4 regions of the Kurthia populi genome follow, and region 2 is predicted to be linked to each of the others. Evidence: riboswitches for the same ligand, from Rfam matches in the RefSeq annotation. Region 2 holds a riboswitch; each other region holds the start of a gene.
What was found. A riboswitch is a leader RNA that binds a small molecule or an ion and turns the genes downstream of it on or off. The one in region 2 is predicted to bind S-adenosylmethionine.

Region 1 (4,250 bases), on a different contig from region 2:
ATTTGTACATTTTCAACAAATACTTTTGTAAATTCTTTTGAGGGTAATTCAAAAGAAAGAACTGCACCTGCACTTGTGGCTTGCTTGAAGTGTGTAGTATGCCCTGGATGTGACGTAAGACCAGGGTAGTGAACCGCTGTAACATAGTCACTTTCCTCAAGGAAATGCGCAATTTTCTCAGCAGAGGCGCTTTCTAGCGTTAGGCGAGCATTCAATGTCTTGATGCCTTGAATAAGCGAAAAGGAATCCTGTGCACCTAAAATGGCACCCATTGAATTTTGCATGAAATAAATATCATTGCCGATTTCTTCATCTTTTGTCACAGCAAGACCTGCGATGATATCACTATGTCCACCAAGGAATTTTGTGGCGCTATGAAGAACAACATCTGCACCTAAATCAAGCGGCTTTTGATAAAGTGGGGTCATAAATGTATTATCAACAAATGTTTTTAACTGATATTTTTTAGCAAGGGCGATAACCCCTGATAAATCTGTAATGCCTAATAAAGGATTAGCAGGTGTTTCTGCGTATAATACTTTTGTGTTGTCCTGAATGGCTGCTTCCACTTCAGTTAAGTTAGAGAAGTCTGCAAATGTGTGTGTAATATTGTATTTTGGTAATACTTTCGTGACGAAGCGATATGTTCCACCATATACCTCTGAAGTAATGACAATATGATCGCCTGCATTTAGTGTTAACAGGGCAGAAGCGATTGCGGCGATGCCTGATGAAAACGCGAAGCCGCGTGTACCATGTTCTAATTCAGCAATTGTATTTTCAAGTGCTTGACGAGTAGGGTTGCCTGAACGGCTATAGTCAAATGGCCCAAAGCTATCAAAGTGCTCTTGGTCGAATGTAGAAGATACATAAATCGGTATGTTGACTGCACCTGTCTTAGTCTCGTAATCACCACGTGTAGAAGCGGTAATTAAAGTTGTTTCAAAGTTTTCATTATGATTAGTCATGTGTTGTCACTCCTTCTAATGTTGCGAAAACGCGTTGTAGGTCTGCTGTTAAATCGTCGACATCTTCTAAGCCAACAGAGAAGCGTAAGAGTGAAGCATCTACACCTCGCGCATTACGCTCTTCTTCAGGGATATCTGCGTGTGTTTGTGTTGTTGGGTAGGTGATAAAACTTTCAACGCCGCCAAGGCTCTCAGCGAACGCAATGAGGTCAATTCCTTCTAAAAATGTTGGTACCCACTCAGCTTTTTGTAGGCGGAATGAAATCATGCCACCAAGACCAGCATAAAGGACATCTTTCACTTCTGGCTGTGCAGTTAAAAATTCTACGAGTGCAGTGGCATTTTTCGTATGCTGTTTCATACGTAAATGAAGTGTTTTTAAACCGCGAATTAATAACCAACAGTCAAAGGCACCAAGTGTTGCGCCACTTGCATTATGTTGTAAAAATAGTTGTTCACTTAATTCTTCACCTTTTGCAACAACAAGGCCCGCTAGAACATCATTGTGTCCGCCAATATACTTCGTGGCACTATGTAAAACGATGTCAGCACCAAGCTCGATAGGACGTTGATAGTAGGGTGTTAAAAATGTATTATCGACAATCAACAACAGATTATGTTCATGTGCAAGCACTGCATAATCTTCAATTGAAATTTCTTGCATTAATGGGTTTGTAGGTGTTTCAATAAAAATTGCTTTTGTTTTATCATTGATTAGTGCTGCGACTTCATTGATATCTTTGAATGGATTAAAATGCGCTTTTATATCGTATTGTTGTTCATATTGCTTAGCTAAACGATATGTACCTCCATATAAGTCATCGGGATAGATTATTTCATCTCCCGCTTTAAATAAAGAGAAGACAAGTCCTACAGCAGCCATACCGCTACTACAGGCAAATCCAGCTGTCCCACCTTCTAAATCAGCAATGCCACTTTCTAAAACATCGCGTGTAGGGTTTTTCGTACGTGTATAGTCATAACCTGTTGATTGACCAAGGCCTGGGTGACGATAGGCCGTTGATAAATAAATGGGTGTATTAATTGCACCGGTGCGTTCATCTGAATTATTACCAAGCTGTGCTAATTTTGTTTCGATTGTTGTCATATGTCATCATCCTTTATGAATAAAATAAAAACACCCCGATCTACACAGTAGAAAGGGGCACTTGAAAATACGTCCTTTCTTATCTGTAAGACTATGTCTTCGCGGATGTAGCACCTTCCAATGGGGGTTGCTGAGATGTCAATGGGCCACGTCCCTCAATCTCTCTCGATAAGAAAATCTATTAAGTTAATAAGATATAATCAATTAATGGAATTCTAACACTAATTGACAATTGTGACAATATAAAATCTGAAAAATTACAAAAATCAGAAAAAGAAAACGATTATATGATTATTAGTTTAAAAATTACATAAAAAAAGAACCGCAAAAGCGATTCTTTTAAATAGCGTAGCGCAGATTACTTAACGCTTTTTAATTGGAATACTGTTTTTGTGCCTTTTGTGATTTTCACAACGCCTGTTGTTGGCGCAATATAATACGTTTCATTGCCAACTTTAACTGTAATTGTGTTAGTGAATTTACCAGCTTTTGTTGTCACTGTTTTGTTCACGCCTGTTACTTTATAAGTCATTGAGCCGTTCTTATACGTGTCACCAACTGCGAAAGGATAGTTTAATAATTTCACTGCTTTTTCGCCAGCTTTTTTATAGTAAAGACCTTTATTAGCTACTTCTTTTAAATAAACTGTTGATGTTTTGTTTGTTTTGCTATCGTGCATTGTCCATACCGTATAGCCTGAAGATGTTTTTTTACCTTTGCTAGAAAGGGTTACATTAGAGCCATTATGAGCGTATTTATACGTTTTAGCTGTTTGTAAGTTGTAGCCTTTTTTCGTTGTGTTTGCAGGTGTTGATGGCTTTGTTGTCGTAGCAGGTTTTTTTGCACCAATATAATCTTTATACACATAAGCTGTGCTGTTATTATATTTGATTTTTACCCAACCATCTTTTGTTGTACCATAAGCAGTTACTTTTGTTCCAGGTGTTAATTTACCAAGAATTTTCGATGACACATTGCCTTTTTGGCGAACGTTTGCACCAGGTTGTTGAATATATTTCGTTGATGATTTTGTTGTCGTAGCTGGTGTTTTATCATCTGTAGTTGTTGATACTTTAACGTATTCTTTATAAATATATGCTTTTTTATCATTAAATTTGATTTGAACCCAACCATTTTTGTCAGTTGAATAAACGATTACTTTGTCACCTTTTTTAAGTGCGCCAAGTGAATCGCTTTTTAAATCAGCAGCTTCACGAACAGTGACAGGATTTAAAACTGTACCCGTCATTGTTGTTGCAGTAGTCGTTGCAGCAAAAGATGGTGTTGCAACTGTTAATGTAGAAGCAGTTAGTACTCCTAAAGATAATACGTATTTTGTTAATTTCATGTTAAATCATCTCCTGTTAGGCAATAATACCACTAAAATATGCGAAAGTGTATACTTTCCTATCATTAGTGGAGCAATCTTGTAACAGGACGAGATTCGAAAGAGAAGGTTTCAAAAAACTAAGAAATTTTAAATGCTGCAATTTTTTTTTGAAGTGCATTAGATTGCGTAGATAAATTTTCAACAGCATCATAAATTGCATCTACAGAGCGGGCGCCTTCTTCAGCAGATTGTGCATTCTCCTCAGCTTGCATCGCATTTTCCTCAGCGATTATATTTACCTCAATAAACGCTTGGGTTACATGTTCACTATGATTTTCAAATGTTTCAATTTTTTGAGCCATATCATCAATAATCATAAGTGTTTCATTTGTTTGTGCCACGATAATATCAAGAGAGGACGTCGTTGTATTTGTTAAATTAACACCTTGAATGACTTTCGTAACACCGGTTTCATTTTGTTCAATAATGGTATGGATCTCGCGCTGAATAGCATGAATCATCGTAGCAACTTCATTTGCTGCTTGCTGTGAAGATTCAGCGAGATTTCGCACTTCATCTGCTACTACTGAAAAGCCTTTGCCAGCTTCGCCTGCACGTGCTGCTTCAATTGAAGCATTAAGCGCTAATAAATTCGTTTGATCTGCGATTTCTGTAATTGTTTGAATAATCGATGTGATTTGTGAAGAACGGTCCCCAAGCTTTTGAACGGTGCCAGTTGTGTTCGCGATTGTTTCTTCAATTTCCATCATCATATTTGCCGCATTTTGTACAGAAGCGTAGCCTTCATTGGCGGCTTGAATCATCGCATCTGCAGAAATCTTCA
Region 2 (4,250 bases):
ACGGTTTCAGCGAAAAATTCGGGTGTTGCAACAGCGCCTGTAGGATTGTTTGGATAGTTGATATACAAAAGCTTTGCAGCCTGTTTTTGTGCCGGAGTTAATGCATTGTAGTCCGGTAAAAACTGATTGTCAGCCGTTAGTGGCATCGTTTCAAATTGGATATTGGCTAGTGCTACACCGGATAAATAATCAGGGTACCCTGGATCAGGTAATAGCATCGTATCACCGTCATCTAGCATAACCATTGGCAATTCCACTAAGCCTGCTTTGGCACCGAATAAAATGGCGACTTCCGTATTAGGGTCAATATCGACATCGTATTCACGTTTATAAAATGTGGCGATTGCCTCTTTAAACTCTACTGTACCACGAAATGGTGAATATTTGTGCATGCTAGGGTCAGCGGTTGCTTGTTGCATCGCCTCAATAATATGTGTTGGTGTTGGACGGTCTGGGTTCCCTTGTCCTAAGTTAATGACATCGCGTCCTTCTGCCACTGCTTCTGCCACATTTTTTGATAGCTTCGCGAAAAATTGCTCAGGAAGTTGTTGCATCTTTTTTGATAATTTCATGTAGGTGCCTCCAAAAATAATCTATTGTATAATAGAAAGAAATATTCTGAAAATTATTCTCATAGTAGACCTTTTTCAGAAAAATGTCTATAGGTGGTGTCGTGATGAAATTAGGCTGTATTCAATTTAAAGTCGCAACAGGCGATGTAGAAAAAAACTATGCACGCGTAAATGAATTAGTACGCGAAGCACACGCAAAAGGTGCAGAGCTCGTTGTTTTACCAGAGATGTGGAATTCAAGCTATGCACTGAAAAAATTAGACGAGCTAGCAGATCCAAATGGTGAGCGCGCAAAGAAATTTTTAAGTGAGCTTGCGAAGGAGTTAGGCATTCATATCGTTGGTGGCTCTGTTTCGACGAAAAAAGGCGACAAATTTTATAATACGATGCTTGTGTTTAATAAAGACGGTGAGCAGGTTGGTGAATACGACAAAGCACATTTATTCCGCTTGATGGATGAGCATTTATATTTAGCAGCGGGCTCAGGACAAAATAATTTCAAATTAGGTGACTTAGATGCGGCGGGTGTCATTTGCTATGATATTCGTTTTCCAGAATGGCTACGCCTCCATGCGCTAAACGGTGCGAAGGTCATTTTCGTTTCGGCACAGTGGCCAACACCTCGCATTGATCATTGGAAAACATTATTACAAGCGCGTGCGATTGAAAATCAATGCTTTATCGTTGCGGTAAATCGTACAAGTCATAAGCCGGAAAACTTTAACGGCAACTCAATGGTGATTGAACCATGGGGGGAAGTGTTATGGACGGGTGATGCAGAGGAAGAGCTAGCGATTGTCGATGTTGATTTTGATAAGGTCGACGAGGTACGTAAAAAAATTCCCGTGTATGATGACCGTCGCCCAGAGCTATATCAAGATATTTTGAAAAATTAATTTTTTTCTGAAAATATATTGACAATGGACGTAAAAAGAAATACTATTGATGACATAATCATAAAAACAACTAAATAACTAGGATTTATCAAGAGCGACGGAGGGATAGGCCCGATGATGTCCAGCAACCCCCATTATGGGAAGGTGCTAATTCCTACAGAATGTATTTCTGAAAGATAAATAACGTTTATAATAGAAAGCGTCTTTCAGAGGAAAGGCGCTTTTTTGTTTTCTGAAAAAGTAATTTTACAAGAATAAGAGGTATGCGCATGATTGAAATAAACAATGTCTCAAAAGTATATCGAGCAAAGAAAAAAGAAGTTATCGGTGTAGATAATGTCAATCTTACAATTAATGACGGCGAAATATTCGGAATAGTCGGATATTCTGGTGCCGGGAAGAGTTCATTATTACGTTGCATCAATTTATTGGAGCAGCCAACAGATGGTGAGATTTTAGTTGATGGCCAAAATTTAATGACACTATCAGGTAAAGAACTACGGCAGGCACGCCTAAAAATCGGTATGATTTTTCAGCATTTCCACTTGATTGACCAAAAGACAGTCGGTGAAAATATTGAGTTTTCATTAAAGGCTGCGAATGTCGCAAAAGACAAACGCGAAGCGCGCATTAAGGAACTACTCACAATGGTTGGGCTGTCTGATAAGAAGGACGTTTTTCCCGGTCAGCTATCAGGTGGTCAAAAGCAACGTGTAGGTATCGCAAGAGCGTTAGCGAACGAACCAACGATTTTATTATGTGATGAAGCCACATCCGCACTCGACCCGACGACAACGACAGCCATTTTAAAATTATTGAAAAAAATTAATCGTGAGCTTGGTATCACCATTGTCTTAATTACGCATGAGATGGAAGTAGTCAAAGAGATTTGTGACCGCATGGCAATTATGCAAAACGGACGTGTTGTCGAGCATGGCAGTGTGTACGATATTTTTGCCAATCCAACAAATCCATTAACGCAGGAATTTATCGGCAGTGTTGTGTCCTTTGATATTCCATCAGAAATTATGCATACATTTAATGGCACTATCGTCAAAGTATTATTTAAGGGCGATACCGCAGGGCAAGGAATTATTTCCGATATGCTACAGCAATTTGAAGTACGAGGAAATTTCCTTCACGGTACGATTGAGTACATACAAGAGCGTCCACTCGGCATCTTCATCATGGAATTAATCGGTGACGGACAAGATATTAACCGCGCCATCACGTATATGGAATCTCGCGGTGTAACAGTGGAGGTGCAGTAATATGTTTGATTTCGCTCATTTTACATCGATGCTCCCAGACATTTGGACATCCTTTGGCCAAACGCTATTAATGGTCGGCATTTCATTAGTAGTCGTACTCGTTATTGGGTTGCCACTTGGCTTATTATTATTCATCACAAGTCATGGGTTTTTCGCCGTACGTAACTCCGGCAAAAAGGTAAATCGCATCGTCAATAATGTGTTAAGTTTTGTAATTAACTTTGTGCGCTCGATTCCATACATTATTTTATTAGTCGCACTTATTCCGTTAACTAAAGTGCTTATTGGTGACACAACAGGTCCACTCGCTGTGAGTGTTTCGTTATCTGTTGCGGCCATTCCATTTTTCGCACGACTTGTCGAAACATCATTAAAAGAAATTAGTAAGGGGGTTATCGAAGCGGCAATCGCAGCAGGTGCCTCTCCTTGGTTAATCATCAAGGAAGTATTATTACCAGAAGCAAAATCAGGGATTATTCAAGGCATTACGATGACAATCATTAGCTTGATTGCGTACTCTGCGATGGCAGGTACAATCGGCGGCGGTGGTGTCGGAGACTTAGCGATTCGCTTCGGTTACTATCGCTATGACGATACGATTATGATTGCGACGATTGTTATTTTAGTTATTCTCGTTCAGGCTGTACAAATCTTGGGCGATACGATAGCAAAAAAAGTGAATAGAAAATAGGGGGATTTGAATATGAAAAAGTGGTTAGTAGCAGTTTTGTTAGTTATTGTGACCGCAGCACTTGCGGCGTGTGGTAGCGGTGACGCGAAAGATACAGACAAGGAAACAACATCAAAAGAAATTACAATCGGTGCAACAGCCGGTCCATATAGCGATATGCTGAAAAAGGCCATTGTTCCAGGTCTTGAGGAGAAAGGCTACAAAGTAACATTAAAAGAATTCAGTGATTATATCCAACCAAACAATGCATTAGATAACGGCGATATTGATGCCAACCTATTCCAGCACTCTGTATACTTAGAAAACTTCAATAAAGAAAATGATACAAAATTAAAAGCATTAATTATCGTGCCAACAGCTCCAATGGGCTTCTTTTCTGAAAAATATAAAACGATTGATGAATTACCAGAAGGCGCTAAAATCTCAATTGCAAATGACCCATCAAACTTAGCACGTACGCTGAAATCATTAAAAGAACAAGGCTTAATCGAAATTAGCGACGATGTAGATCCATTAGTCGCGTCAACAAAAGATATTACGAAAAATCCGAAAAACTTTGAGTTTAAAGAAATCGAAGCGGCTGGCTTACCACGCGCAATCGAAACATCTGATTTAGCGGGTGTCCCAGGAAACTTCGCATTAGCAGCCAACTTAAACTTAGAAGATGCGGTATTTTTAGAAGATATGCCAGATCAATTCCGTAATGTTGTCGCAGTACGCGAGGCAGACGAGAATTCACAGTTATCAAAAGATATTAAAGCCGTAGTTGAATCAGCAGATTTCGAAAAAACAATCGATACAGAATTTAAAGGCTTTGGTA
Region 3 (4,250 bases), on a different contig from region 2:
TGCACTACTTAACACGCGAATTACAACATAAAAATATACGTCTTGTATTAGTTGAAAAAGAGGCACAGCTTGGCGGTAAAATGGCGACGCATGAGGAAAACGGCTTTGTCATGGAGCTTGGCGCAGATTCCATTGTGGCACGTCATAAAAGTGTCATGCCTTTAATCGAAGAATTAGGGCTAGAAGATCGCGTCGTTTATAATGGCACAGGCGTCTCTTATATTTATACCCAAAATGAGCTACATGCTATCCCACTTGAGAGCATGTATGGCATCCCGATGAATAAGGAAGCACTACAACAAAGCACCCTTATTTCTGAAGCGGGTAAGCGAGCTGCTCTAAATGATTTAACATTACCAAATGAGCAATTTACAAAGGATTCATCTATTGGCGAATTCCTTGAATATTTCTTTGGTGAAGAGCTCGTGAAAAAGCAGATTGCCCCTGTATTATCGGGTATTTATTCAGGTGATCTGTATTCATTAACATTAGCATCTACAATCCCCTATTTAATCGATTATAAAAACCAGTATGGTAGTATTTTAAAAGGCTATGCGGCGAATAAAGACAAGTTTATCAGTCTATCACATAATAAGTTCTTATCATTTAAAAATGGCTTACGTGAATTGTTTGAGCGCTTTGAAGAGCTGTTAACGACAGTCGAGTTTTTAAAAAATACGGCTGTAACGAAGCTTGAAACAGTGAATGAGAAAACCATCGTTCATTTTGACCATCATGAGGCGATTGAAGCAGACCATGTCGTATTAGCGACACCACATCGCATGGCACAGGAAGCGCTAGGTGATGAACGTTTAACACCTGCCTTTGATGCCTTTAAAACGAGCTCGATTATTACCGTATATTTAGGTTATGAAGTCGGCAATGACGTCCTACCAGCAGAGGGCACTGGTTTTATTGTAGCAAATAGCGACGCCGTAAACTGTGATGCCTGCACATGGACAAGCGCAAAATGGCCAAATACATCAAAAGACGGCAAGCTACTACTGCGTGTCTTTTATAAAAAAACGAATCCGAAATTTGCGGAGTTAATCAAGCTCACAGAAGAAGAGTTAGCACAGCTTGCGATGAAGGATGTTGCGACATCCCTTAATATTGAGGAGCAGCCGTTGACAATTAAAGTATCGAAATGGACACAGCAAATGCCCGTGTATAATTTAGAGCACGCGGCCGCTGTGAAAAATCTAGAGCAACAAATGCAGAGCTATTATCCAACTATTACACTGGCAGGCTGCTCGTATTATGGTGTGGGCATCGGGTTATGCATCGCGAACGGTAAAGAGATTGCGACTCGCATTGCAGCGCAACTTACGACGGTTTAATTCGTTCCAAAACAGGTATTAACAACATAACGAATCGTCGATGAAAGGAAGTAAAATAATGGCGGAGCATACAGCTAAAAAAGGTGGTAATAAATGGTTGACCATTATAGGTGTACTATTATTAATCGCAGGGTTAATTCTCGTATTTAATAAGCCGATTATGGGCTTTATAGTCAACCATATGACGGACTCAACATTGCAAAATAAAGCGGGCAAAAATTACGATGATAGCATCGCAAAGGCAAAGGAATCAGAAGATGTCACATTTGATTTTGAGCAAGTAAAAGACATTAGCCTCGGCGAAGTATTGAAGGCACAAATGGATTCGAAAAAACCTGATTCAATCGGTATGGTGAGTGTGCCAGATGTAAACATGCAGCTACCGATTTTATATGGTATTTCGAATAAGAATTTAGCTATTGGCGCAGGCACAATGAAGGAAGAGATGCCAATGGGGACAGGAAACTATGCACTGGCCGGCCATAATGTGCGTAATGAGCGCTCTTTATTTAGTCCACTAACATTAGCGAAAACAGGTATGAAAGTATATGTGACGGATTATGATAAAGTATATATTTATGAAATCGATAAAATTTATAATGTTGAAGCGTCACAAGTCGAAGTCATTAATGACCATAAAAATAAAAAAGAATTAACACTCGTAACATGTAGCTTTAATGGTACGAAGCGTCAAATTACACATGCGAAGTTTATACGTGCAATGAATATTGACGAGGCACCAAAAGAAGCCTTTAAAGAAGAAAAATAATGACAGAGAAATCATCGTTGTCGGTGGTTTCTTTTTTTTGATTGAATGGAATGCATCATTGCATTGTCTTTCTAATTTTGCATGAAAATCATGAAAAAAAGACAGAGCTATTGACGTTCTTTCATCTAAGATGTATTATTCATATAATATTCTAAAAATTAAATCAATTTCTTATCAAGAGAAGCAGAGGGACTGGCCCGACGAAGCTTCAGCAACCAGCCGAAAGGTCAGGTGCTAATTCCAGAAGGTAATAACCTTAAAAGATAAGAAGGACTATGCATATATCCCTTCTTATTCTAACGAGTAAGAGGGTTTTTTTATTGGGGAGATTGATAAATAGAAGGGAAGTTCATAGATGGGATTGCTGAACGATTTAAAAACGAAAGTATTAACAGCGGACGGTGCGATGGGCACGTTGCTTTATTCATATGGGATTGACTACTGCTATGAGGAATTAAATGTGTCAAAGCCAGAAATTATCGAGGATATTCATAAGCGTTATATCGAATCAGGTGCAGATATTATTCAAACGAATACATATACAGCCAATGCGATTAAATTAGCTCGCTATGGTATCGAGGACCAAGTTGTAGCGATTAACGAAGGTGCAGTTGCGATTGCAAAACGAGCTGCAGCGCCAGGTGGTCAGTATGTACTTGGGACAATCGGTGGCATTCGAGGAATTCGCAAAACGGATGAAACACTAGAAGAAATTTTAGAAGCACTGCATACGCAGGCAACAATTTTAATCGAAGGCGGCGTCGATGGCTTATTACTTGAAACATTTTACGACTTTGAAGAGCTATCAGCATTAGTGAAATTACTACGTGCACACACAGCGCTACCAATCATTGCACAAGTATCGATGCATGAGCCGGGTGTTCTACAAAACGGTGTCTCATTAAATGAAGCACTTCATACACTTGAATCCCTTGGTGCCAATATCGTTGGCGTGAACTGTCGTCTAGGTCCGCATCATACCATCCAAGCGTTTGAAAACGTAGAGCTGCCAGAGACAGCCTTCTTATCAGCCTATCCAAATGCGAGCTTATTAGACGTTGAGGACGGTAAAGTTGTTTATGAATCAGAGGCAGATTATTTCGGCCGCGCAGCAGTACTATTACGTGACGAGGGCGTGCGTCTAATCGGCGGTTGCTGTGGGACGACACCGGCGCATATTGCCGAGGTGAAAAAACGTTTAGCAGATCTTCCACCGATTAAAGCAAAAATTGTCGAAAAGAAAAAGTCATTAATTATTAAAGATGCAGATGAAGCTGCACATGAACCACTGCATGTACAGGCGAAAAAACAGCGTACGATTATCGTCGAGCTTGATACGCCACGTCATTTAGAAACGGATGCGTTCGTTGATGGTGCACGTATTTTACAAGATGCCGGTGCAGATGCGGTGACGATGGCGGATAACTCGCTTGCTTCACCTCGCGTCAGTAATATGGCGATGGGTGCTCGTTTGAAATATGAAAAGAATGTTCGCGCACTGGCACATATTACATGTCGTGACCGTAACCTAATCGGTCTGCAATCGCATTTAATGGGCCTTGATGCGCTAGGAATTACGGACATTTTAGCGGTGACAGGGGACCCAACAAAGGTAGGAGACTTCCCAGGGGCAACGAGTGTGTATGATGTTTCAAGCATCGAGCTACTTGAGCTAATTAAAAAATTAAATGAGGGCATTTCATTCTCAGGAAAGCCGCTTCGTAAAAAGGCGAACTTCTCTGTCGCAGGCGCCTTCAATCCCAATGTACGAAATGTGGCGCGCGCTGTACCACGACTTGAGAAAAAAATCGCAGCCGGTGCAGATTACTTTATTTCACAGCCGGTGTATACGAAGGAAAAAATCATTGAGGTGTACGAGGCAACAAAACATATTGAAGAGCCTATTTTCTTAGGTATCATGCCACTGACAAGTCTACGTAACTCAGAATTTTTACACAATGAAGTACCGGGCATTAAGTTATCCGAAGATGTACTTACGCGTATGCGTGACTGCGAAGAGGATAAACAGCGTGCACGTGCAGAGGGACTTAAGATTGCAAAGGAGTTAATCGACGTCGCCGCACCACTATTTAAAGGAATTTATTTAATTACACCGTTCATGCGCTATGACATGACCGTTG
Region 4 (4,250 bases), on a different contig from region 2:
CGTCTAGCATTGTTCTTCGTTGGTTCGGTATTAATTATGATTTGTATTATTCCGTGGAATAACACGGAACTACTAGCAGCGCCATACGCCAACATTTTAGAAATGGCCGGTCTTCCGATGGCTGCACAGCTAATGCAAATTGTTATTTTTACATCACTTATTTCCGTAATGAACTCTGCGATTTTCACAAGTTCACGTATGCTACTTGGTATGGCTGAAAAAGGTGATGCACCAGCGATTTTTATGAAGCTATCGAAGAAAAGCAGTGCACCAACATTTGCAATCATTGGCAGTACGGTTGTCGCATACTTTTGTGCCATTCTTTACTTTATTTCGCCAGATGTTATTTTCTACTTCTTAGGTAATGCAGTTGGTGCCTTAATGATTATCGTGTATATTTTTATTGCTGTCGCACATATTCGTTTCCGTAAACAGTATGAAAAAACCAAAAGAGAGCCACTCGCGATTAAAATGTGGCTATTCCCGTATTTAACGTATGTCACGATTGCGATGCTTGCGGGTGTGTATCTTTGTCAGATGTTCATTTCATCTTTGCAGGCCCAGTTTTATATGAGTACGATACTCGTTATTTTCGTCGTTGGTAGCTTCTTCCTACGTGAGCGCCTGAAGAAAACAACGCTTACGACTGCAAGTGCTACACGAAATGCAGATGTAGAATAGCTTATGGAAATAGCAGGAATTCCTACTGGGGGATTCCTGTTTTTTCATGCGGACAAGTGCTTTTTTTTCCACAATGTTCATGTTAAGCTAGGCTTCGGAGGGGATTGTCGATGGAATTAAAACAATTGATTACGTATATTTTGACCGATCACCAGTTTCAGTGGATTTCTAGTAATAGTGAGCAGCCACCGCAGCAATATGCAGAGATTATTGAACAATTCCGTATAGAACAACAAACCTATTTGGATTTAGAACATTGCTTTGTACATATTATTGAACTTGAAGCATCGTATTTATTTATTATTCACGATAAAGAGATGACGACATCGTGGCAATTTATCGAACATGTGTTGAACTCGGTTAGTGATGGATTGACAATCTGTAATTCAGATGGCATTATCGTTTTTCAAAATGAAGCCGATCGCAAGATGTTTGAGGTCGATGCACGCTATTTACCAGTGATGGAATTTGTTGAACGCGGCATTATGAATGAGTCGGTGACCATGAAAGTGCTAAAATCGAAAAAGCGGGAAGACATCGTGCAAACATTCGCCAATGGACATGTCGTATTAGTAACGGCGCTACCGATTTTTGATGAGGCGGGCAATGTGGAATATGTTGTCGCCAATTCACGTGAAATGACTGAACTACGTGACATGGAGCGCACGATTGAACGCTTAGAGTCACAGAGTGCACAGTATAAGGAACAACTTGAAGCATTAAAGCAACAATCTTCAACGAGCTTGATTGCTGTTTCTAAAGCGATGCGCCAAGTGATTGAAAAAGCCACACGCATTGCCAACGTCGATTCGACGGTACTTATTTCGGGGGAATCAGGTGCAGGTAAGGAAGAATTAACGAAATTAATTCATCAGCGAAGTCACCGTGCACAAAAACCGATGATTACGGTCAATTGCGGTGCTATTCCAGAAAATTTATTAGAGTCGGAGCTTTTTGGCTATATGGGTGGTGCGTTTACTGGGGCGAATAAAACAGGGAAACCTGGTCTTTTTGAACTTGCCTCTGGAGGTACACTTTTCCTCGATGAAATTGGCGAGATGCCATTATCGCTACAAGTAAAGCTACTACGCGTATTACAAGAATCAGAAATCACCCGTGTAGGAGGGATTAAACCGATTCCAGTGGATGTGCGGATCATTACCGCAACGAATCGTAATTTATATGATATGGTGCAGCGCGGTGAATTTCGCGAGGATTTATTTTATCGTTTAAATATTATTCCGCTACGTATTCCACCACTGCGTGAACGTAAGGAGGATATTGCACCGCTTGCATACCGATTTTTACATTTAGTAATGGAGAAATATAGCATTGAGCGTACGATTGAGGAAGCAGCAGTCGACCGTCTTACGCAGTATTATTGGCCGGGAAATATTCGTCAGCTGAAAAATTTTATTGAACGCGTTAGTTTATTAACGCAGCAGTCGACCATTACCCTGCAATACATTCAGCGAGAATTTCAAAAGCCGGAGTATCAACAGCATAATCCAGTGCCGTTAGTCGATGATACGTTTACACAAACGCCTATTTATGATCAGAATCAGACACTAAAAAATCAAGTGGATGCCTTTGAGCGAAAAGTGATTAAAGAGGCGCTCGGACAATACCCTAGCATTCGTCAAACAGCGAAGGCATTAGGCTGTAATCAGTCGACACTTGTGCGTAAGATTCAAAAATACCAGCTCGAAAAACAAGTATCCTATGAATAATATTCTATTTTTTCAGAAAAGTTTGCAAAGTATTTGGAATTTTGCTATGATAACTGAAACTGCATAGTCTTATCAAGAGAAGCCGAGGGAAAAGGCCCGACGACGCTTCAGCAACCTCTACACTAGTAGAAAGGTGCTAACTCCTACAAGTTTTGTACTTGGAAGATAAGAAACGGATAAATTGCCCTTCTTATTTTTATTAAGAAGGGCTTTTTTTACGAATTTGAGGGGGTTCAGGAACATGCCAATTAACATTCCACAATATTTACCGGCAACAGAACGATTAAAAGAAGAGAAGATTTTCGTTATGGAGGAGGAGCGCTCAAAGAGCCAAAATATTCGTCCATTAAATATTTTAATTTTCAACTTAATGCCTGAAAAAGAAAAAACAGAATTACAGCTGTTACGTTTATTAGGAAATACACCACTACAAGTGAATGTCACGTTCTTAAATACCGCAACACATGAGTCAAAAAATGTGTCAAAATCACATTTAGAAACATTTTATTCAACATTTCATGAAATCAAAAAAGATCGGTATGATGGCATGATCATCACCGGTGCACCCATTGAATTATTTGAGTTTGATGAGGTCGATTTCTGGGAGGAGCATAAAGAAATTTTGGACTGGGCACAGGAGCATGTGACGTCAACGATGCATATTTGTTGGGGCGCACAAGCAGCACTGTATCATTATTATGGCATTGGAAAATACCCACTTGAAACGAAGTGCTCTGGTATTTTTGACCATGAAGTATATGATAGCACTGTGAAACTAATTCGTGGCTTTGACGACATTTACCCAGCACCGCACTCGCGTAATACATCGATATCAACGGAAGCGGTAAAAAATCATCCAGACATTGAATTATTATCCGAATCAGATGAAGCAGGTGCTTTTTTAATGATTTCAAAAGATGAACGTCATGTGCTCGTGACCGGGCATTTAGAATATGATGCGGATACGCTAGCATTAGAGTATGAGCGCGATGTCGCACGGGGCTTAAATCCAGAACTACCAAAACATTATTTCCCTGAAGATGACCCAACGAAAAAACCGCGTAATACATGGCGTTCACATACGCATTTATTATTTTCAAACTGGTTAAATTACTATGTATACCAAGAAACGCCATATGATTGGGTAGACAAAGGAGAAAATCATTCGCTAACGTCTTCCTGTTTATAAATAGATGAAAAACTAAAAAGAGAACAGAAAAAGACACTTTCAAGGAGCAAGCTTTGGAAGTGTTTTTTGATGGACAAAAATGAAAAGCATATTTATACGAAAACAATATGACAGTTTTTCACATTTAGTGTACGATAAATAGGCAGAAAAATAAGGGAAGTGGCGACAGTGAACGAAACGAGTTTGATTTTAGAAGGGGGTACATTCCGCACCATTTATACAAGCGGTGTACTGGATGCCTTATTACGCGAAGAGATTATGATGCCCTATATTATTGGGATTTCAGCGGGGGCAATTAATTTATGCTCCTATATTTCAAAGCAGCCTGAGCGTACGATGCGCGTCTTTACGGAGTATCGACATGATAAGCGTTATGTAGGTATGCGAAACTTCTTAACAGAACGCTCATTATTTGGGTTAGACTTTGGTTGGAATGTGTTGCCAAATCAGCTTGAATTATTTGATTGGCAAACATTCCGTAGCTACGAAGGCACAGCGCTTGCGGGCGTGACAAATGCTAATACTGGTGAAGTAGAATTTATGGACGTACAGACGATGGATACTGATAGTCAGTTGTTGCGTGCTACTTGTGCGATTCCGGTCATGTTTCCGGAAATTAAATTAAATGGCGTGCCGTATTATGACGGTGG

Region 1: it holds a riboswitch for S-adenosylmethionine, as region 2 does, so the genes downstream of both, ACFSY7_RS17765 (methionine biosynthesis PLP-dependent protein) here and ACFSY7_RS00395 (methionine ABC transporter ATP-binding protein) in region 2, are expected to answer to the same signal.
Region 3: it holds a riboswitch for S-adenosylmethionine, as region 2 does, so the genes downstream of both, ACFSY7_RS16320 (bifunctional homocysteine S-methyltransferase/methylenetetrahydrofolate reductase) here and ACFSY7_RS00395 (methionine ABC transporter ATP-binding protein) in region 2, are expected to answer to the same signal.
Region 4: it holds a riboswitch for S-adenosylmethionine, as region 2 does, so the genes downstream of both, metA (homoserine O-acetyltransferase MetA) here and ACFSY7_RS00395 (methionine ABC transporter ATP-binding protein) in region 2, are expected to answer to the same signal.

Annotation. Positions count from the first base shown of each region.
Region 1 is NZ_JBHUOR010000138.1:11,954-16,203, forward strand. Features, by position in the region: gene ACFSY7_RS17760 (PLP-dependent transferase) at 1-968, opposite strand, end outside; gene ACFSY7_RS17765 (methionine biosynthesis PLP-dependent protein) at 961-2,076, opposite strand; SAM riboswitch class I at 2,153-2,251, opposite strand; gene ACFSY7_RS17770 (SH3 domain-containing protein) at 2,435-3,424, opposite strand; gene ACFSY7_RS17775 (methyl-accepting chemotaxis protein) at 3,544-4,250, opposite strand, start outside.
Region 2 is NZ_JBHUOR010000002.1:77,752-82,001, forward strand. Features, by position in the region: gene ACFSY7_RS00385 (pyridoxal phosphate-dependent aminotransferase) at 1-572, opposite strand, end outside; gene ACFSY7_RS00390 (carbon-nitrogen family hydrolase) at 677-1,468, shown strand; SAM riboswitch class I at 1,551-1,651, shown strand; gene ACFSY7_RS00395 (methionine ABC transporter ATP-binding protein) at 1,738-2,739, shown strand; gene ACFSY7_RS00400 (methionine ABC transporter permease) at 2,741-3,430, shown strand; gene ACFSY7_RS00405 (MetQ/NlpA family ABC transporter substrate-binding protein) at 3,443-4,250, shown strand, end outside.
Region 3 is NZ_JBHUOR010000133.1:18,653-22,902, forward strand. Features, by position in the region: gene hemG (protoporphyrinogen oxidase) at 1-1,340, shown strand, start outside; gene ACFSY7_RS16315 (class A sortase) at 1,399-2,109, shown strand; SAM riboswitch class I at 2,278-2,379, shown strand; gene ACFSY7_RS16320 (bifunctional homocysteine S-methyltransferase/methylenetetrahydrofolate reductase) at 2,465-4,250, shown strand, end outside.
Region 4 is NZ_JBHUOR010000143.1:43,391-47,640, reverse strand. Features, by position in the region: gene ACFSY7_RS19890 (amino acid permease) at 1-681, shown strand, start outside; gene ACFSY7_RS19885 (sigma-54 interaction domain-containing protein) at 792-2,411, shown strand; SAM riboswitch class I at 2,478-2,583, shown strand; gene metA (homoserine O-acetyltransferase MetA) at 2,653-3,600, shown strand; gene ACFSY7_RS19875 (patatin-like phospholipase family protein) at 3,769-4,250, shown strand, end outside.